4 regions of the Bacillus sp. T-10(2022) genome follow, and region 2 is predicted to be linked to each of the others. Evidence: riboswitches for the same ligand, from Rfam matches in the RefSeq annotation. Region 2 holds a riboswitch; each other region holds the start of a gene.
What was found. Region 2 has a riboswitch for S-adenosylmethionine ahead of metK (methionine adenosyltransferase). Riboswitches for the same ligand answer to the same signal wherever they lie in the genome.

Region 1 (7,889 bases), 2.5 Mb from region 2:
TTTTTAATTGTTCTGCTCCTGGGCATTTTGTATTTTTTCATTCATGATAACCCGAAGATAGAATCCGCATTCGTATCGATCAGAGCTTCCATAGTAGCCATCATCGCCTATGCGGCTATCAAGATTGGAAAAACGGCTATTGTAGATAAAACAACTTTCTGTATTTTAATAGTAGGAATTCCAGTCCTTTTCTTTCTGCACCCTGTGATGGTTATATTAGCAGGAGCTGTAGCTGGTATTGTGACCATCTCCATTAAGAGAAAATTAGGTTACGATGTTAAGATGGACAGAAATAAAGGAAATGAAGAAGATGTTTTCGAACCTTTCATGGGTGCTGGCATATAAGTATATCAAAAAAGGGTCTAACTAATTTTCAAGAAAGTGTGTGATAGAATGATGGAATTGTGGGAGTTGTTTAGCACCTTCTTTATTATCGGCTTTGTATCGTTTGGAGGCGGATACGCCATGATTCCCGTAATAGAATCGGAAGTCTCACAGCATGGATGGATGACGACGCAGCAATTTACTGATATCATCGCCATTTCCGGGATGTCCCCAGGACCTGTCACTGCCAATAGTGCCATTCTCGTTGGCTATTCGACTGCTGGATACGCAGGAGCCATATCATCTGCTTTCGGAATCTTGCTTCCTGCTATTATATTCGTAACCGTTATAGCCACCTTCTTCAGCAAATTGAATCATTATCCAGTTATTCAATCCATGTTCTATGGACTAAGACCCATTGTCACTAGTTTAATCCTCTTTGCAGCGATCAGCTTTGCACTTTCCAATCATATGATAGCGCTGAACTTTTCATGGCATACGATAAGCTTATTACTCGTTTTTGGATTATCGTTATTTGCCTTAATGAAATTACGTTGGCACCCAGCCTATGTAATTATTCTTTCTGGTTTAGTTGGAGTCGTCCTCTATTCATGACAAATGTCGCCTACACAACGATTATTAATATGGACCGGAATTAAGCAGATAAATTGAAGAATGATTGATACTATAAAAGTGCGAGAAAACTTGATTATGTTTATGTATTTACCATACAGAAAACACCCTGTATCCAATGATTCAGGGTGTTCAGACTGTAGACAAACTCGATGAAAATCTAGTTTGTCTACAGTTTTTTTTAGGGGTTTGTACAATTTGAACGTTGATTTCCCCTCCAGGCACTCGCTTTCCGCGGGCGGTCCGGGAGCCTCCTCGGCGCCTGCGGGATCTCCCCCTGGACTCGCTTTTCCCGCAGGAGTCTCGCACACCCGCTCCAATCAACTTTGTTTTAACTTTTAGTTCTTCGATCCATCATTTCCCGGCTGAAACCGTGGAAAACCAATCAGGATGGCAATGACGCCACAAAGTCCAATTAGTATTGGGTAATATGAATACTGCAAGATGCTTATTGGTGAAATCTTTGCTACCCCTGCTGCAACCAGCAGTTGTGCTCCATATGGTATCAACCCTTGGATACAACATGCAAATATGTCAAGCAAGCTCGCTGATTTACGCGGATCAATCCCATACTTTTCAGCGATATTTTTGGCAAGTGGCCCGGCAATGATAATCGAAATCGTGTTATTTGCCGTTGAAAGGTTTGTCAAACCAACAAGCCCGGCAATGCTGAATTCCGCCCCTTTTTTTGATTTGCTATTTCGGGTCACTAGGTGGAGTAGATAATCGATGCCGCCATTATGTTTGATTACAGCTACCATACCTGCAATTAAAATGGCAAGGAAGGAGATTTCATACATTCCCGCCATTCCTTCTCCAACTTTTTGAATGACACCCAACGGTTGATAACTTCCATCAGCCAAGCCGATAATTCCGGCAAATACGATTCCGATGGAAAGGACCAAGAACACATTGACTCCTGCCAATGCAGTGATCAATACGCAAAGATATGGAAGAATCTTCACCCAATCATAAGACTGTTGGGAGATGTCGGCTTGTTCGCCCATCGTTAAAATTCCTAGGATGACACATGTGATGATGGCAGCAGGTAAAACGATGAAAAAATTCACTTTAAACTTATCCTTCATTTTCGTTCCTTGAGTTCGAACTGCAGCGATTGTCGTATCTGAAATGAAGGAAAGGTTATCCCCAAACATCGCACCACCAATAACGGCCGCCATTGATAGGGCAAGCGAAATATCAGTTTGCTCACTAATCCCAACCCCGATAGGTGCCAGTGCAACAATCGTTCCCATGCTTGTCCCCATTGATAAAGAAATAAAACAAGCGATGATGAAAATCCCTACCATTAATAGATTTTGCGGAAAAACAGCTAAGGCAAGATTCACTGTTGATTCAACTGCCCCCATGCCATTGGCAACTTCGGCAAAAGCGCCAGCTAAAAGGAAAATGATAACCATTAACATAATATTGGCGTCCCCGGCACCTTTACAGAAGATATCAACCTTTTCATTGAATGTCTCTTTCCGATTCATCGCCAATGCAGCTGCCGATGCAATTGAAATCGCTACAATCACCGGAAATGAATAAAAATCTTTAGTGATGATTCCGGACCCTATAAATAAAATTAAAAATACGACAAACGGGATCAATGCCCATGGATTTCCTTTATTGTTTGCACTCATGATGTACACCTCTTTTTATTTTTCCCGCGACATTTGTCACAGCTCTTATTCTATTAACAGTTTTCGCAAATAACTCCAATTTGAACCTACCTGATTATCCAGTCATGGAGCTATAGCAAAAAAACTGGCATAAAAAAGACCCCTTCTATTTAACAACAAGAAGAGGTCTTTTAATTTATAAAAAACACCCTCCTTATCTTTCAGGCGAAAATCAGCCTGCTGGATTTGGCACAGCACTCCATTTAAGTCCGCTGCCGAGACATCTTCGGGCCAGTCCCTCCGTCTCTCTTGATAAGAAGATTACATTATATAATTTATCAAAAATTACGATGCCTGCCAGAAAAGTACCAGGCTGGAAACTTGCCTGAGTTCGTGACATCGAAAGTCGTTTTGAAAAGCAAATATAACAGTACAGCATTTTGTCTATTTTCGCAAGGTTAATTTTAAATTATTTTACATGGACTCCTTACTGATTATAAAGAGATCTTGACATTTGCAGTTAATCAGTTATTTTCATTTATCGGGACGGAATTCATATAAAAAAGAGGTCTAATGACCTCTCAGCAAATTTGTTGTATTAGGTTAGATGAATTATTTTTGGTCGAGTTCACTTCAGTCGATACCTCAAAGGCTTCCATCTGTTCCGAATCAAATGACTTTAAATACTGCTGCAGATATGCAGGATCATTATTGGTTGGATTCAACCAATCTTTTTCATCTTCCGGTTTAAGGATGACAGGCATACGATCATGAATGCTGGTCATTAGCTCATTAGGAACGGTTGTTATAACGGAGCACGAATAGATGCTGATGCCTTCAGGAGATTTCCAGGATTCCCAGATACCCGCCATTCCAAATGGAGCATGATTCTTCAGTTTTATTCGCATCGGTATTTTTCTTTCCGTTGTCTTCTTCCATTCATAAAAAGAGTCAGCGATTATCAAGCATCTCTTCTTCTTATACGCATTCCTGAAGCTTGCTTTCTCAGCAATGGTTTCCGCTCTGGCATTGATCATTTTGTAGCCCACTTTTTCGTCTTTTGCCCAGAAAGGAATGAGCCCCCACCGAAGATATCCAAGTCGATTCCTTGCCCCGTCATTAATGACGGAGAGCACGGATTGGGAGGGAGCAATATTGTAGCTGAATTGGTATTCCTCATCAAACGATCCTTGAATATCAAACCGATCTTTTATTTCTTCAATGTCAGTGAAAAGGGTAAAACGTCCACACATACTATCGCCTACCGTATTAGAATTTATTACAGTGTAACAAATCGAACGGACAGGCACAAATCAGCGTTCTAAAATTTTGATTTCGGTAAATGGTTGATTAAATAATTCGCTGGAAATCAAAAGAGTTCCAAGGACTTCTCTTTCATCTTCAGCTTTAATGATTTCCGACAAGATCAAGGTACTGCCATTCCTGACCGTCACTTTATATTCATTCATAAAAACCCCCCCCTAGATGGTTGTTATTATAAACCAAAAACCCACAAGTATCAGTAGTGAACTTTGGAAGAGTCTTTGTTAATCCTAAAACGGGGAGTCAAGCAATAGCCGGGGCAATTAACCACTAAAAAGACTGTCCATGAATGATTCACGGACAGCCTGGGTGCTGCCAAAGGACTTAGTTTCAATACTTATAATTGAGCATGGAGATAACATTGAGGAAAGCTGGAAGGACCAAATTGGAATTGCCCTCTTCCATATCCATTCATTATTTAAAATGCAGCAAAACTTCATTTATTAAATGTGCTGCCAATGTTACGGTTTTATTATTTTCGTCCAACGAAGGATTCACTTCCGAAATGTCAAAGGAGAGGATTTTTTCATTCGATACGATATGCCTAATAATCGCACGTACCAATTTCGGATTCAGTCCAAACGGCGATGGTGCACTTACCCCAGGTGCGTAGGCTGAATCAATAACGTCCGTACATAATGTAAGCATAATGTAGTCATTTTTATTAACGAATTCATTTATCCGCCGCTTTGTTTCATCCATTTCGTTCAATGACAAATCTTCTTCCAAAATGTAGTCGACATTACTTCTCTCAGCGGTTTCAAACAGTGCCTTCGTATTCCCCTGCTTCTGAATTCCGACACATAAATATCCACAACTTTGATCTTCGTCCAAAATCTGCTTAAACATCGTTCCTGATGAACTTTCTTTTTCATAAGGCCTCATATCAAAGTGCGCGTCAATATTAATGATCCCCAATCTAGCTTTTGGTCCAATGGATTTCCTAATCCCAAGATAATGGCCATACAGGGTTTCGTGCCCTCCCCCAAGTATGATAGGAATCGCTTTAGTCTCCAATATCCGGTCAACAGCCGATCCCAATTCGAACTGGGCGGCCTCCATTTCCGTACTTTCACATTTTACATCGCCAGCATCCACCAGCTCGGTTTGGGACGGTAAATGACAGGGTAATTTCGCCAAGTACTGCCTAATATGATCAGGACCCTCTGCAGCACCAATCCTGCCTTTATTCCTTTTGACGCCTTCATCACATTTGAAGCCAATCAACCCAAAGGTCTTTGATGCATTGGAAGAGATGGCTAATTCCGATATCGGAGCCAACCGTACTCTTTGGTGGTATCTGAAGCTGTCCATGTCAGATTGGGAATCAATTCTTCCATTCCAATATTTTGAAGTCGGATTAGTATACATAATTTCTCCTTTATTTAAAAAATTCCGAAATATCTTTTTTAAAAATTATAAATGAGATAATATATAATTACCAATACAAAAATTCAATATATCTATAGTTTAAAGCTATAGTAAGGAGAATAAATGGATCTTCGTCAACTTCGGTATTTCACTACCATCGTCCAGGAAAAGAATTTCTCAAAAGCGGCAAAAATGCTGCATATATCACAACCTTCCCTAAGTAATGCCATAATGAAATTAGAAAATGAAGTTAGTTTTCAGCTTTTGGAACGTAATACAAGGGGTCTTGAGCTTACGGAAGCAGGTGGGCTTTTTTATACGAGATCTGTTGATCTGTTAAGAAAATTCGATAATATGCAAGTGGAGCTTAAGGAAATGAAGGATGTTGGAAGCGGAACAGTATCTATAGGTTCCATAGAATCATTCAAATTTTGGTTCCCGAAGATAATCAGGAATTTTAAAACCAATTATCCTAATATTCATATAAAAGTAAGGGAAATATTAGGGGAAGAGAAAGTTTTCGATTCGTTAAATCGGTATAATGTTCATTTCACCATCACGAACCAGCCCATCAACAATGATGAAATTCTGTCCACTCCCCTTTATAATGAAAAATTCATGCTTTTGATTCATAAAGATGACGAGTTAAATGAAAAAGAGTCCATCACTTTCCAAGACATTGCAAAGAAAGAATTGATCATCAGTACAACTGGATTTCAAACAAGAGATGATATCTTAAGAGCATTTAAGGAAGAACATGCAATTCCAAATATCCTATACGAAATAGAAAGGCTTGAAACGGCTTGCAGTTTGGTGGAAGAAGGTCTTGGGGTTACAATTTTACCGGAAAGCTATATAAAATCCGCTGCAACACGCAATACTGCAATTCGTGCAATAGATTCGAATTCTTTGGAAAGGACTGTTTACCTGGCCTATTTGAAAGATCGATATCTGTCTCCTGCAGTATGTAAGTTAGTAGAGGAAATACATAGCTTTTTTAAGTGGGATGTTAGGAACGATGCCTAAATGCTGATTCTCTAATTTAATGGAAAAGACACCATGGCTCATTGTGATTCACTTTGTATAAAGAAAACACTTTAGACTTCCTGCCAATGAGCTAGGTTTCCCACTCATATTTGCAGGAGGTTCATGTGTTTTCACTATCCATCCATATTGTTTTTCCTCACTAATTAATAACGTCCTAACGCTCACACTTCCACGCCAAGTAAAATACTTGTTCAATAAAAATTCATTATAGCGCTTTTTAGGAAGTTCTTATTCCCTCTGCTTCACATCGCAAGTTATAAAAATACTGGATAATTTCCTTTTCATTTAGGATGGATTTTTTAAGCCCCTGTAACGTACGCATCCCAACTCTTCTATCTATCAGAGAAAGAATCTTTATAATCATATCATCTGATTTTAAGGAAATTTCTATTGGTAAATTAAAATATTCTTCAACCGCATTAAAAAAGTCATACTGTGCAAAAATCCCCTCTGCTTTAATCATTTCATGTGCTTGTATCCCTATCTCATAGTTCTGATTTCCATTATAGACATCGTATTCAATACTTTTGGCATTTCTTATTTCATTTTCTTTTCTGAACATTTCTCTATCAGACGTTATCGTACACATATTTAGGATTTCCTTTTTATCAACAGTAATAAAAGCCGTCCTAATCGGTCGTGAGCCTTTCGATAATTCGTAACAGTAAACTGAACTCTATTTTTTAGAGAGTCACAGATAAAACTCTCTAACTTTTTCTTTACTTTACTCCATTGTTGATTACGCAAGTTTTTATTCTCCTTTACAGTTTTCAATTTCCACCAAAGTATATTTCTTTCATTATTCTATTCTGCTTGTTAATGAACTGTAGAGGTATATGTTTAAAGAGTCAAAATCTACACAAGTTTAGCCATCTTTATTTTTGCGTTCGGTCACTTCTTGAAATGCTTGTTCACTTGCAGAAAATGATGTTGCAAGTAAATGGATAAAGAATTCTTTAAACCGATGTATTTTTGCTTAATTCAATTTTTGAATTTTTACTATCAATTCACTTAACGTCATTCTGAATCCCTCTAACAAACGTTATTTTTATTCGTTTGTTTTAATCACATATCAAAAGAGAAAGTGAACATAACCTAAATATAAAAAATATAATCCTCCGGCAAGACTCTTTTTAAGAACCTCTTCGTTCTTTCTTCTTTTGGATTCACAAAAATTTCTTTAGGCGATCCCTCTTCCACTATGACACCTGCATCCATAAAAATCACTCTGTTTGCAACATCCTTTGCAAAAGACATTTCATGCGTGACAACTAACATCGTAGTTCCTTCTTTGGCAATTTGCTTCATCACCGTCAGTACTTCACCGACCAATTCCGGGTCCAATGCCGAAGTTGGTTCGTCAAATAAAATAATGTCAGGGTTTAAAGCAACCGCTCTCGCAATGCCCACCCTTTGCTGCTGCCCGCCTGAGAGTTCACTAGGGTAAGCACCATATTTTTCTGACAAGCCTACTTTATCCAATGCTTTTTTACCAATTTCATATGCTTCTGCTTTCGCAATCTTCCTTCCAATAACCAGTCCTTCCGTCACATTTTCCAATGCCGT
Region 2 (7,889 bases):
TATGTCCCCGGTAGGCGCGAGTAGTCATACCCTGCCCAGGAAGGTCGCCCATGACGACATGGTATCCAGCCGAAAGCCACATTTGTGTTACCCACTTATAACGTCCGTGATGTTCCATTGCCCCATGAATGATGACAATGACGCCCTTTGCGTCTCCTTCTGTCTCCCATTTCCACATTCGAAATCCCCCTTTCACTTTTCACTTGTTGTGTACGATCCATGATAGTTAAAATAATATATATAAATTATAACCATATTCGTGATTTTCGACAAAAAAGAAATCTAACAAGTTGTACATTGCTATTATAAATAGCCAAGTGTATATGCATACGGTATATTAAAATAATACATAAAAACACTCACTTCGGAAAGGAAATGATTGAAAATGATTATTTATCCGTATAAAGGCAAAGAACCTGAAATCGCCGAAAGCGCTTATATTGCTGAGAATGCTGTCGTGACAGGTGATGTCAAAATTGGCGACGAAACATCAATTTGGTTCAATTCCGTCATTCGCGGTGATGTATCCCCAACCATCATCGGGAAAAAAGTCAGTATACAGGATAACAGCGTCCTGCACCAAAGCCCAAATAATCCATTGATCATCGAGGATAAAGTAACCATTGGCCATCAGGTCATTTTACATAGCTGTAAAGTCCGTAAAGGAGCTCTGATCGGCATGGGATCGATTGTACTTGATGAAGCCGAAATCGGCGAAGGGGCCTTCATCGGTGCCGGCAGTCTCGTTCCCCAAGGTAAAGTCATTCCACCGAACATGCTGGCATTCGGACGCCCAGCTAAAGTCATTCGCGAAATCAACGAAGAAGATCGCCAGGATATGGAACGCATCGTTCGCGAATATGCCGAAAAAGGACAATACTATAAAACGGCGGAACGAATAAAGTGAATTGACTGAAAGTTACGAGTATTGTACTCAAACTCACGAGTAAACGTTCCAAATTCATGAGTAACGCTTCAACCTCACGAGTAGATGACCCAAACAAACTTGTAAACGACCTTAACTCACGAGTTTTGCACATATTTTATATTTCTTTGGGATTTCTTGAATTATTCCCGCTGAGGGTAAAATTAATCCACAAAAAAAGGTGCCCCGCAAATTGCGGGACACCTTTTTTATATGATTTACGCTTGTGCTTTTAATGTTTCTGCTTTGTCCGTACGTTCCCATGGAAGATCGACATCTGTACGGCCAAAGTGTCCGTATGCAGCTGTTTGTTTGTAGATCGGGCGACGAAGGTCAAGCATTTTGATGATGCCAGCTGGACGAAGGTCGAAGTTGGCGCGAACTAGGTCAACAAGGACTTCTTCGCTAACTGTACCAGTTCCGAACGTATCAATTGAAATCGATACAGGCTCTGCCACACCAATTGCGTATGCCAATTGAACTTCCGCTTTGTCGGCAAGGCCTGCTGCCACGATGTTTTTCGCAACGTAACGAGCAGCGTATGCAGCAGAACGGTCAACTTTAGTAGCATCCTTACCAGAGAATGCACCGCCGCCATGACGAGCGTATCCGCCGTAAGTATCAACTATGATTTTACGTCCAGTAAGACCAGCATCCCCTTGAGGTCCGCCAATTACGAAACGGCCAGTAGGGTTGATGAAGTATTTAGTTTGAGCATCGATCAATTCAGCTGGAACGACAGCTTTGATCACATGTTCTTTTAGATCTGCTTGAATTTGTTCAAGTGTAATTTCTGCATCATGCTGTGTAGAGATAACGATCGTATCTACACGTACGGGACGGTTATTCTCATCATATTCCACTGTTACCTGTGTTTTACCATCAGGGCGTAGGTAAGCAAGAGTTTCATCTTTACGAACTTGAGCCAAGCGGAATGAAAGTTTATGCGCCAATGAAATCGGAAGCGGCATAAGCTCTTCTGTTTCATTACAAGCAAATCCGAACATAAGACCTTGGTCCCCTGCACCGATTGCATCGATTTCTTCCTCAGACATGTTTCCTTCACGAGCTTCCAATGCTTTATCGACACCAGCTGCGATATCGGCAGACTGCTCATCAATGGAACTCAACACGGCACAAGTTTCAGCATCGAAACCGTATTTCGCACGTGTGTAGCCAATTCCTTTAATCGTATCACGAACGATACGCGGAATATCCACGTAAGCGGACGTTGTAATTTCACCAGCAACAAGTACAAGACCTGTTGTTACACTAGTTTCACACGCAACACGTGCATTTGCATCCTTAGCTAGGATAGCATCTAAAATGGAATCTGAAATCTGATCACAAATTTTGTCCGGATGGCCCTCTGTAACAGATTCAGAAGTAAATAGACGTTTCTTTGACATCATATTTCCTCCTTGGAAGTTAGTATGTTGTAGGCATAAGCCTGATTTTTACGGAACTCGTTTCCCTCATTAGTTTCAACTATAGACACAGAATTACTTATAAAAAACACAAAAACCTTCCCTGGCAAATGAGGAAAGGTTTAAAATTCTGTCTTCTATCCTTTCACTCTTATCGTTCAAGGGTTTTTTACCTTGCTCAGGTTAGCACCATCACCACTATTCCTTGAAGATCTTCGCTTTATTTTCGGCGATCGATCTTGGAGTCAAGTTCAATATGGCAGGTTGCTGGGTTTCAAAGGGCCTGTCCCTCCACCAACTCGGGATAAGAGAATCCGTACAATTTAAGATATTATCGTATCTGCTTGGAATTTGTCAATGCTTTTCTAAAAAGAACATTTCCGCCCAGTATGGCGTTCATTTGAAAAACATGTTGATACAGCGCCTTAGAAGGGTTTACAATGCAAAATACGAATAGAAATGTTGAAAATTGCCATTAATAATAAGTATTAAGCAAACGAAAAACGACTTCACCATTGGAAATATATTGCTTACTTACTTCCTATTAAAATAAAATTGACTTCATTAAAGTATATGTGTTAAATCCTGACTCGGTTCCTGCCGGAATAAATGATTAACGCGACCAACTGAAAATAATCACAAATTAGAAGAAATAGTATAGACTATTTAAATGAATGTGTTATACTAATTGTAATCTAAAAACTTAAACAAAGGAAGGTACCTCATATATGAATTCTGTAGATGTTTCTAATGAGTTACACCAGTTATTAACAGGAAACAATGTGCAAACTCAACTTTCAGTTCCTCAATTGGTCGAAAAAGTATTAAGCAGAAATGAAGGCGTTTTAACATCAACAGGCGCAGTAAAAGCTGAAACTGGCAAATATACTGGTCGTTCACCTAAAGATAAATTTATCGTGGAAGAAGCATCCGTTAAAGATAAAATCGATTGGGGTTCAGTGAACCAGCCAATTTCCGAAGATGTGTTCAATAAACTATATAATAAAGTAGTTGACTACCTAAAAGCAAAAGAAGAGATTTTTGTTTTTAAAGGTTTCGCTGGTGCAGACGAATCATCTCGTCTTCCAATCCGTGTTGTTAATGAATATGCTTGGCATAACCTTTTCGCCCATACTTTGTTCATCCGTCCAAATGAAGAGGAACTAAGAGGTCACGAAGCTGAATTCACAATCCTTTCTGCACCTAACTTCAAAGCAGACCCAGAAGTGGACGGAACCACTTCCGAAACTTTCATCATCGTTTCATTTGAACGCCGTACCATCCTGATCGGCGGAACGGAATATGCAGGAGAAATGAAAAAATCGATCTTCTCGATCATGAACTACTTACTTCCAGAGGCTGGAATCCTTCCAATGCATTGCTCTGCTAACGTAGGACGTGAAGGGGACGTCGCTTTATTCTTCGGACTGTCCGGTACAGGCAAAACAACTTTATCAGCAGACACTAGCCGTAAACTGATTGGCGATGACGAGCACGGCTGGTCTTCTAACGGCGTATTCAACATCGAAGGCGGCTGCTATGCGAAAACGATCAATCTTTCACGTGAAAAAGAACCACAAATTTTCGATGCAATCCGTTTCGGTGCCGTATTGGAAAATGTTGTTGTTGATCCGGATACACGTGAAGCGAACTATGATGACAGTTCATTGACTGAAAACACTCGTGCTGCTTACCAAATGCAAGCGATCGATAACATCGTGAACCCAAGTATTGCAGGACACCCAAATACAATCATTTTCTTAACAGCTGATGCTTCAGGCGTTCTGCCTCCAATCAGCAAGCTCTCCAAAGAACAGGCAATGTTCCACTTCCTAAGTGGATACACTAGTAAATTGGCTGGTACTGAAAGAGGCGTAACTTCACCGGAAGCTACATTCTCCACTTGCTTCGGATCACCATTCTTACCACTTCCAGCTCAACGCTATGCTGAGATGCTTGGTGATAAAATTGACGAGCACAATGCAAAGGTATATCTTGTCAACACTGGATGGACTGGCGGAGCATACGGAACTGGAAGCCGTATGAAACTTGCTTACACTCGTGCAATGGTACAAGCGGCACTTGAAGGTGAATTAGCGAACATCGAAACGATCAAAGATGATATCTTCGGCTTGGATATCCCGCTTCATGTTCCTGGTGTACCTGATGAAGTGCTTCAGCCAATCAAGACTTGGGCAGATCCTGCCGCTTATAAAGAAGCAGCAACGGACCTTGCCGCACAATTCCGTGCTAACTTCAAGAAATTCGGCAGCGTTCCAAGTGAAATCGAAGAACTTGGCGGACCGACAGCTTAATAAATTACACAAAAGGACCAAGCTCTTGCTTGGTCCTTTCAGTTTGTCGACAAGAAATGTCTCATTCCCGAACCATGATTTCAAAACATTACTTCGTTAACCTTCATGGTTTACTTTTTGAATGGAATCCCCAGAAATTTGCTACAATCCTGCAACTGGCTATCCAAGACCCCGCTAGATACATCAGCAAGTAGTCCGAATAGTGAGGTGTAGATCGAATAAATTTGTGAACGGCCGAATAATGTGTCGTGTAGGTCGATTAACGGCGACAACGGTCGAATATAGTGCCCTGGAGGTCGATTAACGGCGACAACGGTCGAATAATGTGCCCTGGAGGTCGATTAACGGCGACAACGGTCGAATATAGTGCCCTGGAGGTCGATTAACGGCAGTGAACGGTCGAATATAGTGCCCTGGAGGTCGATTAACTGCAGTGAACGGCCGAATATAGTGCCCTGGAGGTCGATTAACGGCGACAACGGTCGAATATAGTGCCCTGGAGGTCGATTAACGGCGACAACGGTCGAATATAGTGCCCTGGAGGTCGATTAACTGCAGTGAACGGTCGAATATAGTGCCCTGGAGGTCGATTAACGGCGACAACGGCCGAATAATGTGCACTGGAGGTCGATTAACGGCGACAACGGTCGAATATAGTACCCTGGAGGTCGATTAACTGCAGTGAACGGTCGAATATAGTGCACTGGAGGTCGATTAACGGCAGTAAACGGTCGAATATAGTGCCCTGGAGGTCGATTAACGGCGACAACGGCCGAATAATGTGCCCTGGAGGTCGATTAACTGCAGTGAACGGCCGAATAATGTGCCCTGGAGGTCGATTAACTGCAGTGAACGGTCGAATATAGTACCCTGGAGGTCGATTAACGGCGTCTTAGGTCAATAGTTCGGTCTAGGTCGAATAACGCCGGCAACGGCCTAATATCTGGCCAGCCAAGCCCCAGCCAGATTGTTTGGCGGAAAGGAAGCTGAATTTCTGAAACCAACTGGAACGTTTCTACAGTCTGAAAGGACCAACTCTTGCATGGTCCTTATCTTCATTGGAAAAAGGGCACTGTCATAGTCAGCGCCCCTTAATCCTTATTCCAATATGGATTTTTTTGTCCAAGTTTTTTTTAAATGATCGCTTTATTCCTGGCTTTTTTCATGGACATCGTTTTGTATTGATATATATTGCCCAGGTTGGCCACCGGGACATCTGTTTTAGTTGCATCAATGCAATTGCGTGTATCCAAAATCAATTTATTTCTCATGAGATTTGATAGATTATCATAATCCATTTGTTTAAATTCATCATGGTCGGTCAGGACAAGTATCAAGTCGGCATCATTTACAGCGTCTTCCACTGATACGACTGGCATCTTTCCAGATTGGACATGCGGGTCATGCAAGGATACATCCATGTTTTCCATCCCCATCAAGATATTGACGACATCAATGGCTGGGCTTTCACGAATATCATCTACATTTCCTTTGTATGCAAGACCGAAAACAGCTACTTTTGGCTTCCGGATCCCCTCTAGCATCATCCTTACGGAATTAACGATATAATAAGGCATCGATACGTTGGTATCGCGGGCCAATTTAATGATTCTCGCTTGCTCTGGTGCCTTTGCAACGACGAAATACGGATCGACCGCTAAACAATGGCCGCCAACTCCTGGTCCTGGTTGGTGTATATTGACACGAGGGTGTTTGTTTGCCATCGATATGACATCCAAAACATTGATGTCCAGCTCGAAACAGATTTTCGTCAGCTCATTCGCAAGGGCGATATTGACATCCCTGAAGGTGTTTTCCATCAGTTTGGACATTTCAGCCGTTTTCGCATCCGTCTGAATGATCTCCCCTTGAACGAAGGTTTTGTAAACAAGACTTCCTTTATATGAGCATGTTTCCGTGATGCCCCCGACGATACGGTTATTATGAACCAACTCTTCAAGAATCCTTCCAGGTAAAACGCGTTCCGGACAATGAACGAGGAAAATGTCTTTTCCGATGGTAAGGCCCGTCCTCTCAATCATCGGTTTAATATGATCATCCATGCTTCTTGGCGCTATCGTCGATTCGATAATGATGACATTCCCTTTTTTGATAAAAGGAAGAATGTTTGAGGTTGCATCCATGACATGAGTTAAATCACAGGATTGATGCATGTCCTTTTTATTTGGAGTAGGTACCGCGATGATGAAAACATCCGCATGTTCCGGGCTTAACGTAGCCCGGAACTTATTGGTAGTAAGCACTTCTTGCAATACCTCCTCCAATCCTGGTTCTTCGATATGGAGCCTGCCGCTATTCAAATTGGAAATAATCTCAGGATGGATATCCACGCCGACAACATCGACACCGTGTTTCGCAAACATTAAAGAAGTTGGAAGTCCTATATAACCAAGTCCGATTGTACAAAGTTTCATATAAACCACTCCTATCTATTTTTCTGCTACACTCAAATTTGTTAGGCTGTTTGATAGATTTCGATAAAGATTTCCTTCTCTTGTTTCCAATTGTATTTTTGTCGCGCCTTCAGGCAGTTTTGGCTCATTTCCGCCCTTTTTTCAGGATGCTTCAATAAGTAATTGACACCTTCGGCAATTGATTTTGGATCATGTGAATCGACACACACACCGATTTTTTCCGTATCGACAACCTTTTGAATTTCAGGAAAGCTGCAGGCAACCACAGGAACACCGCTCATCATGTATTCAAACAATTTATTTGAAGAAGCGGAGTAGTGATTAAAGCAGACATTATTCAATATTTGAAAACCTAAATACGCATTTTTTGTATAATGGAGCAGCTCGTCGACCGGAACCTTCGGCAGGAACTTCACACGATGCTCCAGATTCATGTCGCTTACTTTTTTCATTAATTCATCCTTGATCCTTCCATCCCCGATAAAAACTACCGTCCCGCCCTCGATCATCGGTACAGCATCAACCAATTGCTCTAACCCTCTTCCCATTTGAACGCCGCCTTGGTATAACAATATCGGTTCATTCTCTGGCAAATCGAGCAGCTCATGCAAATTCACGGCCGTACTTTCCTCAGGATTGGTTGGAATCGGGTAGTTATGGACCACCTTGGGATATAGACCATATAAGTCTTCGTTATACTTAGCTCTCGTATGGTTTTCGGCAATCATTTCATCAACGAACATTAATAGGAATTTCTCCATCATCCCGTAAATCCGGCTATTATATC
Region 3 (7,889 bases), 1.9 Mb from region 2:
GGCCTTCAATTTGGAGAACCCGTAACGATCATGGCTGGATGCCGTTCGGTCCCGGTACTTGTCCAGCCATTCCCGTCATCCCAGCCTACATTGAAACTTTCATATGATATGAACCAAACTTTAACCTTACCCGTTTTTTCCGATCCAATCTCCGTCTCATACCATGCGGAAGGAAGGTCAATTAAAATAGGTCCGTTCTTCGCTTCACTCATGAACCAGACTCCCTTGCAAGACGGGACATTCGGCGAGATGGAAAAATTTTACCAGGAAATGAAATCATATTGTAATCAGCAGGGCATCCCCTTCTATTTAGTAAAATTGCAGTCTCTTCAAGAAGGAGTTGTGGAAGGCTACCTGCCTGGGCAAGATGGCTGGCAAACCTTGTCCCTCCCCATTCCTGATGTATTTTATAACCGGATACATTCGCGCAAACTTGAGGAATCTCATTCTTTCAAGCTGTTTAAAACTGAACTGGAGGAACGGTCGATACCGATGTTCAATGGAAGGTTCCTCTCCAAACATGATGTACATGAGCTGCTAATCTTAGAAGATGAGCTGTTGCCAAATTTGCCGGAGACGATACTTTTTAACGAAAAGGAATCTTTCTTGAGGTTTATAGAAAAGCATTCGGTAATCTACTTTAAACCCGCATCAGGCAGCCAAGGCAGGAATATTTGCAGATTAACGCAAGTAGCTGGAAAATGGAAAATCGAGCAATCCGGAAATCTCCAGGAAGTGCATTTTGCTGATACGGATGAAAAGTTGTACGAAACCTTAAAAAGGTTTTCCAGAAAACAATCCTTCATTCTTCAAAAAGGGATTTCCCTATTCGAAACAGAGCAGAGAAAAGTTGATTTCCGCATACTTCTTCACCGGAACGATCTGCTTGAATGGAAAGTTTCATCAATGGTTGCCCGGATTGGGGACCCTGGCACTATCGTTTCCAATCTTGCACAAGGCGGCTTGATGAAAAATGGGCCGGATTTTCTAAAGGAAGCATTCGACCTTCAGGACGCCAGCCGCATATATCAAAAGCTCGTACGGCTGGCTAAAAACACTGCCCAGGCCTTGGTCGAAAACCATGATGATTCATTCGGTGAGCTAGGGATCGATTTAGCACTGGATACCGATACCCATCCATGGATCATCGAAGTGAATTCAAAACCTTCGAAAAAATTTCAAGGCAACTATGAAACCTTTCGTCCATCAGTAAAATCCATCATAGATTTCATGCTTGCCCTTAACCGCGAAAACCATCCATAAAAGGAGTTGCTAGCACGTGTTAATAGGATTAATGGCCGCGTCGGATACACATGAAAACAACTACTTCACCGAAATAGCCAAAACCGCAAAATCATTTAATATGAAAGTTTGTAAATTCTCACCGGAAAATATTGATATGGATCTGAAAAAAGTCCGCGGCGAGCGTTTTGATGACGAGAACGAAACTTGGATCGCCGCATCTTTTGATATACCTGATTTTGTTTATGATCGCTGTTTTCACGGATTAGTCCGTGAGTCAACGGAAACGCGGCACAAAATCGATTGGTTAAAAGATAACTCGAATTTCTTGGGGCTGGGCCTTCCTGGTAAGTGGGAGGTGTATCAAATCCTAAAAAACCATCCACACCTACAGGCATTTTTTCCAGAGACCGTACAAGTGACGACACCGGAAGATATTACCGGTCATTTGGAACGCCTGGATAAAATCATCATCAAACCTGAATTCGGTGCAGGCGGTACAGGGATCTATCTTCTTTCAAAAAACGAAGACGGCACCTTGGTATCCATGACGAAAAAGGGCACCAAATATGACCGCCAATTCTCCTCCAAATCTCAGCTTAACAAATGGCTGCAGCATTTATTAAATCGATACCGTTACCTCTGCCAGCCATATTTGGAACTTTGCAACCAAAATAACGAGCCTTTCGATTTACGGATTTTACTTCAAAAAAACGAGAAGAATCAATGGATGGAACGTGGCCGCGGAATTCGTACGGGACAAAAGGACGGAATCACCTCAAATCTTGCCACAGGCGGGGAAGCCATTTCATTGGATAATTTCATCAAAAGAAACCCGGAAACGATTTCGATTGCCGTCGAACAAAAGATTCAGCATATCCTTCGCACCCTACCCGCAGAAGCCGAAGCTGTCTTTGAAAGGTTATTCGAGTTGGGGATCGATATAGGCATCGATAAAAAAGGCCAAATCTGGATAATGGACATTAACTCGAAGCCCGGAAGGAAAATCATTCAGGCACTACAGCCGGAGACCATGAATGATATTCATCGCGCACCGTTTCAATATAGCCAGTATTTAGCCGAACATCTTCAGAAAGCAGGTGAATAGAAAGTGAGAAAGACTTATCCTGCCGAAATTGCCTCTATTCCCGGCAATGTTCTCTACTACCCTTCCGATCTTGGGGATTTGGCAGAGATTGAATTAATTTACTTCGGACGACATTCATGTCCTGCCATCGTCAAACAAAACCCGGCCGTCAATCAATCAATCGTCCTTTCGGAAAGTCTAGCGGAATCTCTAATATTCGATCATACCGATATTCCCCTTCATTTATTCATATACGGCAAGAGCATTCATATCGGACCGCTGGTCGGAATCTTTTCATCAGGCTTCACCGGCATTTCAAACAAACCATTAGGCGAGAGATCGGAATTTTTCGCAAAGCTCCTTTCGCTTAGCAGGACCACAGGCTGTATCCCCTTTGTTTTTGGGGAGAATGTAATCAATTGGGATCAGGAGACGATCAAAGGTTATGTGTTTGATAACGATGACTGGCACATTAATGAATTTCCTTTTCCTAATGTCATCTATGACCGTCTCCCAAATCGGTTGACGGAAAACCGCGATGGACCTAAAGAAGTGAAGCAGAAATTTCAAAAAGAATATACCATTCCATGGTATAATCCTGGTTTTTTCAATAAATGGGAGGTAAATGAAAGGTTATGCGCAGATGAGCGGGCACTGCCATATTTGCCGGAAACGTATCCATTTCAATCCATGTCCGTGGTGGAAACCCTTCTTTCCCATTACCGGCAAGTTTATATAAAGCCCATTCACGGCAGCCTCGGCCTAGGGATTCACCAAATTCTTTATGATAAGCATGAGAATGTTTACTATTGCCGCTATACAAATGAAGCAAAAGAAAATAAACTGCAAAAGTTTTCCACACTGGAATCCATCGTTAAACATATTTTTCACGACCGGCCGCTTGAGAATCTTATCGTGCAGCAGGGCATCCCATTAATTCGATCTGAAAAACGTCCAGTGGATTTCCGGGTCCATACGAACAAGGACAGTAATGGAAAATGGCAGGTAACCGCTATCGCCGCAAAAATCGCCGGTGCCGGCAGCGTCACGACCCATATTAAAAGCGGGGGTGTGATCAAAACGGTTGCCGAACTGTTTGGAGATGACGATGAGGCGAAAGAAGTCGAACGTAAGCTATCGGAAGCCGCACTGATTTTAAGTGACAGTATAGAAAAGAACTTGGACGGAATCGTTGCAGAAATAGGATTTGATTTTGGATTGGATAAAAAAGGGCAGGTTTGGATGTTTGAAGCCAATTCCAAACCGGGACGTTCCATCTTCTCCCATCCAAAACTCAAGGATTTCGAATTGCTGACCAGAAAGCTTAGCCTTGATTACGCCATTTATCTTACGGAACAGACGATTACGAAATCAATCAGTGTGCCGCGATGAACATTTTTTACGATATCCCCACTGAAAATTGGTACCACAATCAAGAGAATGCGGAACTTTTCGCCGGCTCTGCCGAAGAGGTAATCAGCTATAATAAGGAACATACGAATCAACCCCTATTTCCAATCACCATATTTCCAGGTAACCGGATGCTTGCTGTCGGCATACTGACTGTTTCCAATCCCAAAAAGGAATCAGGTTTGGGTGGAAACCTGACCCTTTTTCGGGACCTATCACTATATTTATTGAAACATGGAATATTGGCGTATGTATTCACAGGAAATGCCCTTCATTCCGAATCGATGAGAGGGTATGTTTTTTCCTCCATTTCAAACAAGTGGATCGAATGTAAAGTGCCCTTCCCTGACATCGTCTATAACCGAATCCCCTCGAGGAGCTATGAGGCGTCAGGGGAATTCCAACAACTCATCAAATATTTTAAAGAATACCCAATGAATCTTTTCAACCCCTGTTTCATAGATAAATATGTGATGTTCGAAGCATTGTTGGAAGAAGGATCCCTCACCAATCACCTCCCGCCCACCATGGTCTTGCGAAACAGCGGCTGCCTTGATACTTTCCTGGAGACCTACAGGCATATATACCTTAAACCCTGCAAAGGAAGCCAAGGTAAAGGCATTTATACCATAATCAAAAATGATGATGATACACTATTGTTCAATAGCTTAAAGCATAGTGAGTCCTTCCCCGATTTCACGTCATTCTGGGAAACAAAAAAAAGGGAGCTATTAAAAAGGAGCTACCTTGCTCAACAGGCGATCATACCAAAAAAACTTTTTGGACATCGTTATGATTACCGGATTCTGGTCCATTATGAAAAAGGTTTTTATAAAGTGACCGGCAAAGCGGTAAGGATGTCACAAACCCAGGAAATCACCACCCACACTCCCCAAGGGGGTAAGATTTTTCCTTATCAAGACCTGCAATCAAGAAGCCTGAATCGAAAATTAGCGAAAATCGCCCAAAAAAGCGGAGAGATACTATCAAAAAAAATCGGATTTCTCGGAGAGTTTTCCATGGATATAGGGGAAGACGAATCAGGCTCGCTCTTCATATACGAAGTGAACTCAAAGCCCATGCAATTCGATGAGGAGGAAATTGAAACAAACAGGCTTTTGCATTTAAAAAATCTTTTTATTGAATTAACTTTCCCCAGCCTGACAATTAAATAACACCTCCAGCTGCCGTTTTCCATTATAATTAAAGGAGAAACTGTATATATGGAGGTAATACATATGATTACTCATTTTCAATGGGCACCACTGCATAAGAATCTGCCAGGATGGAAAATTTCCTTTTATTTCAACAAGCAGGCAATCCAAGCCTTGTATCATAAAGATGGATCCATCGAGTGGACAGCCAATCCGCCTTCCGAAACAGATGAAGCCAAACTCAAAAGCATGATACATGATTTAATGATCTTCCATGTATATGAATGAACCGCCTTTACATTCATGAAATCCCTAAACAGAATAAAAAAAACTCCTTTGCCTAAACTAAAGAAAAGGCTAGGAGGGATTTATTTTGGATAAAGAAAAAATGACATTTTTGAAGGATACCGAATATGATGGCAAGGACTCCGTTTACCTTGATATCGACCGTATCATCAATGAAGGAATGGCGGGCGGAAATGTGTATGAAGTCGCTGACCTTCAGAACATCGAAGAAGCACATGATTTTTATGATGAAACAGATCCCAATATCAATAAATGAATTATGTGGGCTCTCTTATGGAGAGCTCTCCTTTATATCAGTCAGACCGTTAACATTCAAATAGTTCGATTCTCCCTTGCACTCAAAATATTTTCGTTTAATATCGATGTAATGATATGCTCTGAATCCCATTCATGCCCAGATATCTCGATAAGGGGATAGCGATTCGGTAAAACGACCTGCTGGATTTCATGTACGGTCAGCCCTTGAGAATGCAAGCGTAAAATTTCACCTTGGAGGTTCTCCAAATAATCCAGCTTTTTCCCGAACATTTCCTTCCCATCAGGGACATGCCCAGCATGGCAGCAAAACACTTCCCCGAAGTCATATTGAAGTAATCTTTTTATGGAATCGATGATGACCGGGACAGACTCTTCCCGTAAGACAAGCTTTGTCTTTGGTGTTACGAAAAGGTCTCCTGAAAAGAGCATGCCATTACTGTGATTCAAATACACCATATGGTCCTTCGCATGGCCGGGGGTAAAAATCGGCTCCCACGTTTGGGTGCGTGAATGAATGGCCTCCCCTAGCGGCTCAGCTTTAAAGGCGTCTCTCTTCCCCCAGAAAATTTTGCGATATTCAGGATATACAGCATCCCTTGCACAAACCTCAACCGACATCGGGTGAATGAAAAGCGGCACCTTTTTATGTTCCTGTATCCAGGCAGCGCCCCCCGTATGGTCTTCATGATAGTGAGTCAGGGCCACTGAGTCGAAGTCTGCGGACTCATAGAACGGAATAAGCTCTTCCAATAAAATCTGTGCGCCAGTATCTATCAATAGTCCATCCGTTAAAAAAACATTAACACTCATCCCCGACTTGTTCCCGCCAGGAGTCCCGTGCACACAAACCACATCATTTATCGACTTAATTTCTATCATTCAATTGCCTCCCATCATTGTACAAAAATAGTTTTACCTTCCTTTTTTTAACTTTACTATAATAAATGTAGTACCACTTTACCTTTTTGACAAGGAAATATTGGAATAAATAGCCTGGATGTAAATGCTGGATTATTGCATAATAGCCCTTTTTCCATGAATCGTTTTAAAGGACTGTACCAAATTTAACGACAAAAAAAATCAAAGAAACGATTGACATTGTCGGATTTTACAAATAATATAGATTATATTATAAAACTTGAAATATTCTAAAATAATAAATTACTTATCAAGAGTGACGGAGGGATCAGGCCCTGTGATGTCCGGCAACCGCCCTTAGGGAACGGTGCCAATTCCTGCAGAATGATTGAATTCTGAAAGATAAGACGAGATATGATTTCGCTGCCTCTTTCTGAATGATAGAGGCAGCTTTTTTAATGTTTAAGGGGGAAAGCTCATGATTGAAATCCGTTCAGTCCGAAAGGAATACGTCTCGAAGAAAAACCGAGTTATCGGAGTGGATAACGTATCTTTGACCATCCAAACTGGCGAAGTATATGGAATTGTCGGCTACAGCGGAGCTGGAAAAAGCTCATTACTCCGCTGCTTGAATTTGCTTGAACGACCGACAGGTGGGAATATCATCATCGACGGCATTGATTTAACCTCTTTATCAAGTAAAGAGCTTCGTAAGCAACGCCAAAAAATCGGAATGATATTCCAGCATTTTTCCCTGGTCAGTTCAAAAACCGTTTATGAAAATGTCGCTTTCGCCTTAAAGGCGGCGCATCGATCGAAGGACGCAATCAGGTTACGTGTATTGGAATTGTTGGAAATCGTAGGGCTCAGCGATAAGAAAGATGTCTATCCGGCACAGCTTAGCGGTGGACAGAAGCAACGGGTCGGCATAGCTCGAGCCTTAGCAAATGACCCCACTGTACTATTATGTGATGAAGCGACTTCAGCCCTTGATCCAACAACAACAAAAGCGATTTTACAGTTATTGAAAAAGATAAGCAGTGAGCTTGGTATCACCATCGTGTTGATTACACATGAAATGGAAGTGGTCAAAGAACTATGCCACCGAGTCGCTGTCATGCAGGATGGCCGGGTAATTGAAGAAGGACCCGTTTATGAAATATTTTCACAGCCTAAGCAGGAGTTAACGAAGCAATTCATTAGCAGTGTACTGGATTTCGAACTCCCTTCGCACTTGATTGAAGAAAGTGAAGGTACCATTATTAAAATTCAATTCGAAGGGCAAACCGCCGGTGAGTCGATTCTTTCGGATACTCTCCAATCCCATGCAGTAAAGGGTAATATTTTACACGGTAAAATTGAGTATATCCAGGATGTTCCTTTAGGCATTTTAATCATCGAGCTAATTGGCGATGCCGCCCAAATTCATTCGGCATTGGAATATATAAAAAATCGATCCAGTTCTGTGGAGGTGTTAAAACATGTCACTGCTTAATCCCATCGTGAATATTTTACCTGATCTTAATAAAGCCTTTCTTGAAACGATTTATATGGTCGGCGTCTCTCTTGCAGTA
Region 4 (7,889 bases), 2.0 Mb from region 2:
AACTCTTTTTTATACTAAGTCTAACAAATCTAAAAAATGCAAATATTAGGGGGAAGAGAAAAATGGAAAAATTATTAGGAACTGACACAGTAAAAAGAGGAATGGCACAAATGCAAAAGGGTGGCGTAATCATGGACGTCATTAACGCAGAACAAGCAAAAATCGCAGAAGCATCAGGTGCTGTGGCTGTCATGGCATTGGAAAGGGTTCCTTCCGACATCCGTGCGGCTGGCGGCGTAGCAAGAATGGCAGATCCGCGAATTGTAGAGGAAGTAATGAATGCAGTGTCCATCCCGGTCATGGCTAAAGCAAGGATTGGTCATATCGTTGAATCAAGGGTCCTGGAATCCATGGGAGTGGATTATATCGATGAAAGTGAAGTGCTGACTCCTGCTGATGAAGAATACCATATTCTAAAAAGTGATTTCACCGTACCTTTCGTTTGTGGCTGCCGTGATTTAGGTGAAGCTGCACGCCGTATTGGTGAAGGAGCATCAATGCTTCGTACAAAAGGAGAACCAGGAACGGGTAATATTGTGGAAGCTGTGCGTCATATGAGAAAGGTACAGTCACAAATTCGTAAAGTGAGCATCATGAGTGATGATGAATTAATGACAGAGGCAAAAAATCTTGGAGCCCCTTATGAAATTTTAAGAGAAATCAAACGCACAGGTAAATTGCCTGTAGTTAATTTTGCAGCCGGTGGAATTGCGACTCCAGCAGATGCAGCATTGATGATGGAATTGGGAGCAGATGGCGTTTTCGTTGGATCTGGTATTTTTAAATCTGAAACTCCAGAAAAATTCGCATCCGCAATCGTTCAAGCGACTACATATTTCACTGATTATGAATTGATTGGCAAGTTGTCCAAAGAGTTAGGCAGTGCAATGAAAGGAATTGATATTTCCAAACTAGCTCCGGCAGAACGGATGCAGGAACGTGGATGGTAATATGATAACTATCGGTGTTTTGGGTTTACAGGGAGCAGTTGAAGAACACTTGAATCAAATCAAAGCTGCCGGCGAACAAGCAGTTATAGTAAAAAAGCCGGAGCAGTTGCTAGAAATCGATGGCTTGATCATTCCAGGCGGAGAAAGCACGACGATGAGGAAACTAATGGATCGCTATGGATTTATGGAACCGGTCAAAACTTTCTTCGAAGATAAAAAACCAATTTTCGGTACATGTGCAGGGATGGTATTGGCGGCCAATGAATTGACTGGCGATGAGAAGGCCTATCTTGGACTAATGGACATTTCCGTGAAAAGGAACGGATTTGGACGTCAAAAGGATAGTTTCGAGGCTGAACTATCAATCAAAGGAATGGAAACCCCTTATAAGGCAGTTTTCATCCGGGCGCCATTTGCTGATGGAATTGGAGAAGGTGTAGAAGTATTGGCTGTTTATGAAGAGAATGTAGTGGCTGCGAGACAAGACCATGTCCTCGTTAGTGCGTTTCATCCAGAATTAACAGGTGATGATCGTTTTATGCAGCTTTTCATTGAAATGGTGAAGACATCCATAAGTAAGGCCGAATTGAAAACCTGTTAAAAAAATGAAGCTGTCCTAGTAATAGGACAGCTTTACTTATGAAAGCTCAAAACCCTATATAAATACATATTGCTTGAATTAAATATTCCTTACTTTTATAATAAAAAAAGTAAGTAAACACTTACTATATTTTTAGTGTTGAAAGGGGAATGTACATGACAGCAAGAGTTGCAGTTATTACAGGAGGAGCAAGCGGTATTGGCCGGGCCACATGCTTGAAATTTGCAGCAAAAGGGGACAAGGTCGTTGTTGCGGATTTTAATGAAGGAATGGGACAGGAAACCGTTGAACAGATTACAGCGTATGGCGGAGAGGCCATTTTTGTAAAAACGGATGTTTCTAAGCAGGAAGATGTTGAATCCTTAATCAATAAAGCAGTGGAAACATTCGGAAGGATCGATATCATGTTTAATAATGCCGGCATCGGTGCAGGCGGTATGATCCTCGATCAAGATATGGAGGGTTACTTCAAAACGATTGGAGTGAATCAGCACGGAGTTGCCTTTGGAATCATGGCAGCAGGACGGAAAATGAAGGAGCTAGGTAACAAGGGTGTCATTATTAATACGGCTTCTGTGTTTGCTTACTTAGCTTCCCACGGAACCTTTGCCTATCAGGCGACTAAAGGAGCTGTAAGAATGATGACACAGACAGCTGCTTTGGAATTAGGTGCTTATGGCATACGGGTAGTGGGCATTGCGCCAGGCGGGGTTGACACTCCTATCATTCAAGGCTATAAAGATATGGGAATCATCGATAAATTGAATGCAAGTCAAATGCGCGGTAAATTAATTAAGCCAGAAGCCGTTGCAAATGCCGTCTATCTATTATCTTTAGAGGAAGCGGATGCGATCAATGGAAGTGTAGTCATGGTCGATGATGGCTATGCATCCTTTAAGTGATTTTCTCTATAAGAAAACATCGTCCCAATCAGACGATGTTTTCTATTTATGATATATGGGAATATTGAATTCTAATGAATCAAAGGTAATATTGACCGATTGATACCATCGGGATATCATGGAAAATAGATTGGTGAAACCGGTCTTATCATTATAAAAGAAGGTTGATATTTTTGAAAAAAGGGCAGCAAACGAAAGAACGAATCATAAATGTAGCCCGGACTCTTTTTGCCACTAAAGGTTTTGACATGACAAGAACGAATGAAATTGCCTCTGCTTGCAATGTTTCCGAAGCTACTATTTACAAATACTTTGACAGCAAAAAAGATTTGCTATTGGCTACCATTACCCCTGATGAGAAAGAGGAATCTGAAGATGGGACTAGCCATCTATCTACGGATGATCTAGTGGAGAATCATGTTTGCACCATGATAAATAAAATTCTTGATAATAAAGAACAGTTTTCGATACTATTCAGGGAAACACAATTTGATCAAGATATTTCTAAGCAATATGTAGATCAGATTTTCAAGCCGAATGCCAGGCATATTGAAATACAGAAGAGAATAGATAGTGGTGAGATACAGTATATCTCTGATATTATCCTATTTAATGTAGGGATCATTTCTTTCACATTGGCATTATCTACACATTATGAGATCCATCAGCAGAAAAAGGAGCCATATTTTACTTCTGAACGAATTAAGAGCATTGCTCAACTTTTGGTATATGGTATTCATGGCAAACAAAAACATACATAATGAAACGGTCATATTTGCGGCTTGATGCTCAAGCCCTTCAATATGACCGTTTTATTTTCCTTAAGATCCGATGGAGTAAACTTGAAAATTTTTTAAACCAGAGTGTAAGATTTGACTTATATTTTTCAGACTATTACGATAAATGCATGCTGTACGAAATGCTTACGAAGATTTTATCTTGAAATCATGTAATATTGGAGGGGGAGATTAAATGACCGATATCGTAATTTTATCAGGAAGTCCGGCTATTCCGTCCAGAACGGACATTTCACTAAAACATATTCAATCATTAGTCGAAAACGAAGGTTTTACCACAGCTTATTTCTCAATTACGGATTTCTCAGCAGATGATTTATTCCAAGGCAAATATAATAGCGAAGATATCTTAAAGCTTTCAGAGAAAATTCAAGCAGCTAGAGGTGTCATTATTGGTTCACCGGTTTATAAGGCTTCTTATACAGGTGTATTGAAGGCCTTGATCGATTTGCTGCCAGAAGGTGCTTTTAAGGGTAAGCCAGTACTGCCAATCATGATTGGCGGAAGTAACAGGCATCTATTGGCGATTGACTATGCACTTAAACCATTAATTTCAATATTAAAAGGCGAGCCGCTGCAGGGGATTTATTTCGTTGATAAAGAAATAGATAAACAGAATTCAGAAAACCCGATAAATGATTTGCATTTAATTGATCGCGTCCAGAGTCAAGTTCAAGAATTTGTAGAAGCGATACAGTTAAGAAATTAATGAATTCGAGTAATTCCTTCTATAAAAAGGACTGGAATTCGAGAAATTATTTTTTCAAAGAATGACAGGCGCCAATAATAGGTTTGTTAATGAAAATAGACTCATTTTTTTGGATGCTTTATCTAAAAAGACGAGTCTATTTTCGTATTTACATGAACATAAAATCATAATCGGAATAGTGTGTATAAAAATAACAGTTCATCCATAATATTAAACCAAGTTATTTTATAAGAAAACTCCATTGACAAGGATTAAATATATGTTAATATTTAAAATAATAAAACTTATCCAGAGCGACGGAGGGAATTGGCCCTTTGAAGTCCAGCAACCTGCATGATCGATGCAAGGTGCTACCTCCAACAAAATGTTGATCATTTTGGAAGATAAGGTAAAGATATTTACCTTGGGATCTTTCCATCATGGAAAGATTTTTGTTTTTTGGGAAAGTTGTAGGCAAACCATAACAATGTAAGGTTGTTTGGAATTATATAAATCTAAGAAATTCATTGAATCAGCGGTGAAAATAAGAAATTCGCGGATTTTCTTAAAGGAGGAACAGGCTTGGATAAAGAGAATCAGCTTGAAGAAATATTTGAACGACTTCAAGAAATGCTTAATTCTATGAAATATGGATCCATTACACTTATTGTCCAGGATGGTAAAATCATTCAAATGGAAAGAAATGAAAAATTAAGAATTAAATAAGGTATCTGCTGACTAGAAAAACTAGAGGCGGGTTTAACTGATATAAAGAGAGTATTGGTTAGATTCGTCTCTTTTTTCCTAGAGTCAAACAATTACAACGGGCATTGATCAACAGTTACTCTAACCTGATACAGCAAGTTTTTAGAGGGGGCTACAAAGTTGGCTGCATTAATAAACTATGAAAATTTCAACACTGGGGATTTCCCTGTATTTCCCGAAGACAGTGAGACAAAAGGTGCTTTGGAAGTTCTGCAATGGGCGAATGACCATTATGGAAACGAACTGATTTATGCTTGCAGTTTTGGCATAGAAGGCATCGTGCTTACGGATTTATTGGCGAAGGTCAATCCTTCTGCCAAAATAGTTTTCCTTGATACAGATGTTCATTTTGAGGAAACTTATCAATTGATCGAGCAAGTGAAAAAGCGATATCCAAAGCTTTCGATCGAAATGAAGAAACCTGCCTTGACGCTAGAGGAACAAGCAGCGGAATATGGGGATGAATTATGGGTTAGAGATTCAAATAAGTGCTGTAATATCCGTAAAATCATTCCGCTTACCGATGTGCTTTCAACGGCAACAGCATGGCTTTCGGGACTGCGGAGGGAGCAATCCGAAACAAGGGCTTTAACCGAGTATATCAATAAGGATAATAAGTTCAAGTCAGTTAAAATATGTCCACTCATACATTGGACATGGAAAGATGTTTGGCGCTACGCCCACAAAAACGGACTTCCATATAATATCCTGCATGATAATGGATATCCGAGCATTGGATGTAAAACATGTACAGCACCAGCCTTCAATGCAGATGATTTACGCTCTGGCCGTTGGCAAGGAGCTCAAAAAACGGAATGCGGATTGCATTTATCTTAAATAAATAAAAACCATAGGCTTAAATAAATAAAAACCATAGGCTTAAATAAATAGAAACCATAGGGGGAAATTAGCATGACAATCAGTTTACCGCACGGAGGAACATTAATCGATCTTTGGGAACCAAATTATGATATTAGTAAAATAACAAAGTCAATCGAAATCGATCAAATTGCTTTAAGTGATCTTGAATTGATAGGCACTGGTGCCTACAGTCCAATTAAAGGATTCTTTACAAAAAGTGACTACGAGACAGTGGTCAAGGATTTGAGGCTTAGCAGCGGTCATGTATGGAGCATCCCAATTACGCTTCCTTTGACCGAAGAAACTGCAGAAACCCTTACTATAGGTGAAGAAGTAACGTTGACTCATGAAGGTGAAACATACGGGGTTCTCTCCGTTTCCGATATTTACACGCCAGATAAGCAATTGGAAGCGACATTAGTATATCAAACGGATGATGAGAAGCATCCTGGAGTGAAAAATTTATATAACCGCGGTGATGTATATGTCGGTGGGGAAATAAAGTTGATCAAGAGAATAGAGCGTCCGCAGTTTCAAGCTCACTATTTGGACCCAGTCGAGACAAGGAAAGCTTTTGCTGAAAAAGGCTGGGAAACGGTTGTCGGCTTCCAAACGAGGAACCCTGTTCACCGTGCACATGAATACATTCAAAAGACAGCATTGGAGATTGTCGACGGCTTATTCTTAAACCCTCTTGTAGGTGCCACCAAATCAGATGACATTCCGGCAGATGTAAGAATGGAAAGCTATAAAGTGCTGCTTGAAAAATATTATCCTAAGGATCGCGTCTCCCTTGCAGTTTTCCCTGCTGCCATGCGTTATGCAGGACCTAGGGAAGCCATTTTCCATGCGATGGTCCGTAAAAATTATGGTTGCACACATTTTATCGTCGGACGTGATCATGCGGGTGTGGGCGATTATTATGGAACATATGATGCTCAAAAAATCTTTGGGAATTTCAACGCAGATGAGTTAGGGATCACGCTATTATTCTTTGAACATAGCTTTTACTGTAAAGCATGTGGCAATATGGCTTCCGCTAAAACTTGTCCGCATGGCAAGGAAGACCATGTCATCCTGTCTGGAACGAAGGTAAGGGAAATGCTGCGTAACGGAGAAATTCCTCCAGCTACCTTTAGCCGTAAAGAAGTCATCGAGGTGTTGATCGAAGGTCTAAAAAAGAATGAAGTTTATAACTGATCGGACATAAATTGAAGGATCACATGAAGAGGGGGATTTTTAATGAGTAAAAGTACGAATGTCACTTGGCATGAAACGTCATTGACCAAGGAGCTCCGCCGGAAGCAGAACGGCCATGAAAGCACAGTTCTATGGTTCACTGGTCTCTCGGGCTCCGGAAAATCAACGATTGCGAATGCAGTCGCTAAAGAGTTATATAATCGGAATATTCGAAGTTATGTTTTGGATGGTGATAATATCCGTCATGGTTTGAATAAAGATTTAGGTTTTTCTGAAGAGGACAGAACCGAGAATATTAGGCGAATCGGTGAGGTTTCCAAGTTATTCGTGGATAGTGGGCAGTTCGTATTGACCGCCTTCATATCACCTTTCAGGGCAGATCGGCAGATTGTACGTGATTTACTTGAAGAAGGGGAGTTTATTGAAGTATACATAAAGTGTCCGATCGAAGAGTGCGAAGTGCGTGATCCTAAAGGTCTTTATGACAAGGCGCGTAAGGGAATCATTAAAGATTTTACCGGAATCGACTCTCCTTACGAAGAACCTGAACAACCGGAAATCATTTTAGAATCCGACCAATACAGCATTGAAGAGTGCGTTGAACAGGTAATCGGTTATTTGTCAGCAAAGAAAGCGATTTAATCAAGGAGGATAATATAATGGTTTACGAGAAATTTTGGTCGGAAAATCCACTAATCGCTAAAAATAAAACGGAAGTCTGGAAATTGGAAAAAGACGGCTTGAAGATATTTGATGATATTCCACATTACGCAGCAAATGGTTTTGATTCCATCCCTAAGGAAAATTGGGATATGTTCAAGTGGGCAGGTCTCTACCTGCAACGGCCAAAAGAAGCTGGTTATTGGATGATGCGTGTCGTTATTCCCGGCGGTATCCTGACTTATGATCAACAAATTACGCTGGCAAACATCGCTAAAGATTACGGGAGGGGTGTATATGACATTACAACCCGTCAAGCCATTCAATTCCATTGGCTGACCATTGAACAAGTCCCGGATATCTTAAATCGTTTGGAAAAGGTTGGAATGACTACGGCTGGTGCTTGTGGTGATATCACACGCAATATCATCGGGAATGCATTGGCAGGCATCGATCCTGACGAAC

Region 1: linked by a shared signal. The riboswitch ahead of OSJ91_RS12165 (Na+/H+ antiporter NhaC family protein) and the one ahead of metK (methionine adenosyltransferase) in region 2 are both predicted to bind S-adenosylmethionine.
Region 3: linked by a shared signal. The riboswitch ahead of OSJ91_RS06275 (methionine ABC transporter ATP-binding protein) and the one ahead of metK (methionine adenosyltransferase) in region 2 are both predicted to bind S-adenosylmethionine.
Region 4: linked by a shared signal. The riboswitch ahead of OSJ91_RS14725 (YezD family protein) and the one ahead of metK (methionine adenosyltransferase) in region 2 are both predicted to bind S-adenosylmethionine.

The regions. Positions count from the first base shown of each region.
Region 1 covers NZ_CP113518.1:2,491,188-2,499,076, reverse strand. Annotated here, with positions in the region: gene OSJ91_RS12175 (chromate transporter) at 1-345, shown strand, start outside; gene OSJ91_RS12170 (chromate transporter) at 394-939, shown strand; gene OSJ91_RS12165 (Na+/H+ antiporter NhaC family protein) at 1,296-2,603, opposite strand; SAM riboswitch class I at 2,794-2,901, opposite strand; gene OSJ91_RS12160 (SOS response-associated peptidase) at 3,164-3,835, opposite strand; gene OSJ91_RS12155 (hypothetical protein) at 3,896-4,051, opposite strand; gene hutG (formimidoylglutamase) at 4,320-5,276, opposite strand; gene OSJ91_RS12145 (LysR family transcriptional regulator) at 5,400-6,302, shown strand; partial or broken gene OSJ91_RS12140 (SF0329 family protein) at 6,541-7,070, opposite strand; gene OSJ91_RS12135 (amino acid ABC transporter ATP-binding protein) at 7,419-7,889, opposite strand, start outside.
Region 2 covers NZ_CP113518.1:4,982,663-4,990,551, forward strand. Annotated here, with positions in the region: gene OSJ91_RS24595 (alpha/beta hydrolase) at 1-178, opposite strand, end outside; gene OSJ91_RS24600 (gamma carbonic anhydrase) at 389-907, shown strand; gene metK (methionine adenosyltransferase) at 1,144-2,337, opposite strand; SAM riboswitch class I at 2,501-2,663, opposite strand; gene pckA (phosphoenolpyruvate carboxykinase (ATP)) at 3,081-4,667, shown strand; gene OSJ91_RS24615 (nucleotide sugar dehydrogenase) at 5,801-7,102, opposite strand; gene OSJ91_RS24620 (glycosyltransferase) at 7,144-7,889, opposite strand, start outside.
Region 3 covers NZ_CP113518.1:1,291,949-1,299,837, reverse strand. Annotated here, with positions in the region: gene OSJ91_RS06310 (YheC/YheD family endospore coat-associated protein) at 1-1,263, shown strand, start outside; gene OSJ91_RS06305 (YheC/YheD family endospore coat-associated protein) at 1,280-2,350, shown strand; gene OSJ91_RS06300 (YheC/YheD family endospore coat-associated protein) at 2,354-3,721, shown strand; gene OSJ91_RS06295 (YheC/YheD family endospore coat-associated protein) at 3,718-4,914, shown strand; gene OSJ91_RS06290 (YheE family protein) at 4,978-5,181, shown strand; gene OSJ91_RS06285 (hypothetical protein) at 5,267-5,455, shown strand; gene OSJ91_RS06280 (MBL fold metallo-hydrolase) at 5,512-6,336, opposite strand; SAM riboswitch class I at 6,620-6,724, shown strand; gene OSJ91_RS06275 (methionine ABC transporter ATP-binding protein) at 6,794-7,810, shown strand; gene OSJ91_RS06270 (methionine ABC transporter permease) at 7,797-7,889, shown strand, end outside.
Region 4 covers NZ_CP113518.1:3,006,745-3,014,633, reverse strand. Annotated here, with positions in the region: gene pdxS (pyridoxal 5'-phosphate synthase lyase subunit PdxS) at 63-950, shown strand; gene pdxT (pyridoxal 5'-phosphate synthase glutaminase subunit PdxT) at 952-1,551, shown strand; gene OSJ91_RS14740 (SDR family NAD(P)-dependent oxidoreductase) at 1,707-2,453, shown strand; gene OSJ91_RS14735 (TetR/AcrR family transcriptional regulator) at 2,627-3,214, shown strand; gene ssuE (NADPH-dependent FMN reductase) at 3,426-3,959, shown strand; SAM riboswitch class I at 4,241-4,349, shown strand; gene OSJ91_RS14725 (YezD family protein) at 4,521-4,664, shown strand; gene OSJ91_RS14720 (phosphoadenylyl-sulfate reductase) at 4,836-5,540, shown strand; gene sat (sulfate adenylyltransferase) at 5,616-6,764, shown strand; gene cysC (adenylyl-sulfate kinase) at 6,807-7,406, shown strand; gene OSJ91_RS14705 (nitrite/sulfite reductase) at 7,424-7,889, shown strand, end outside.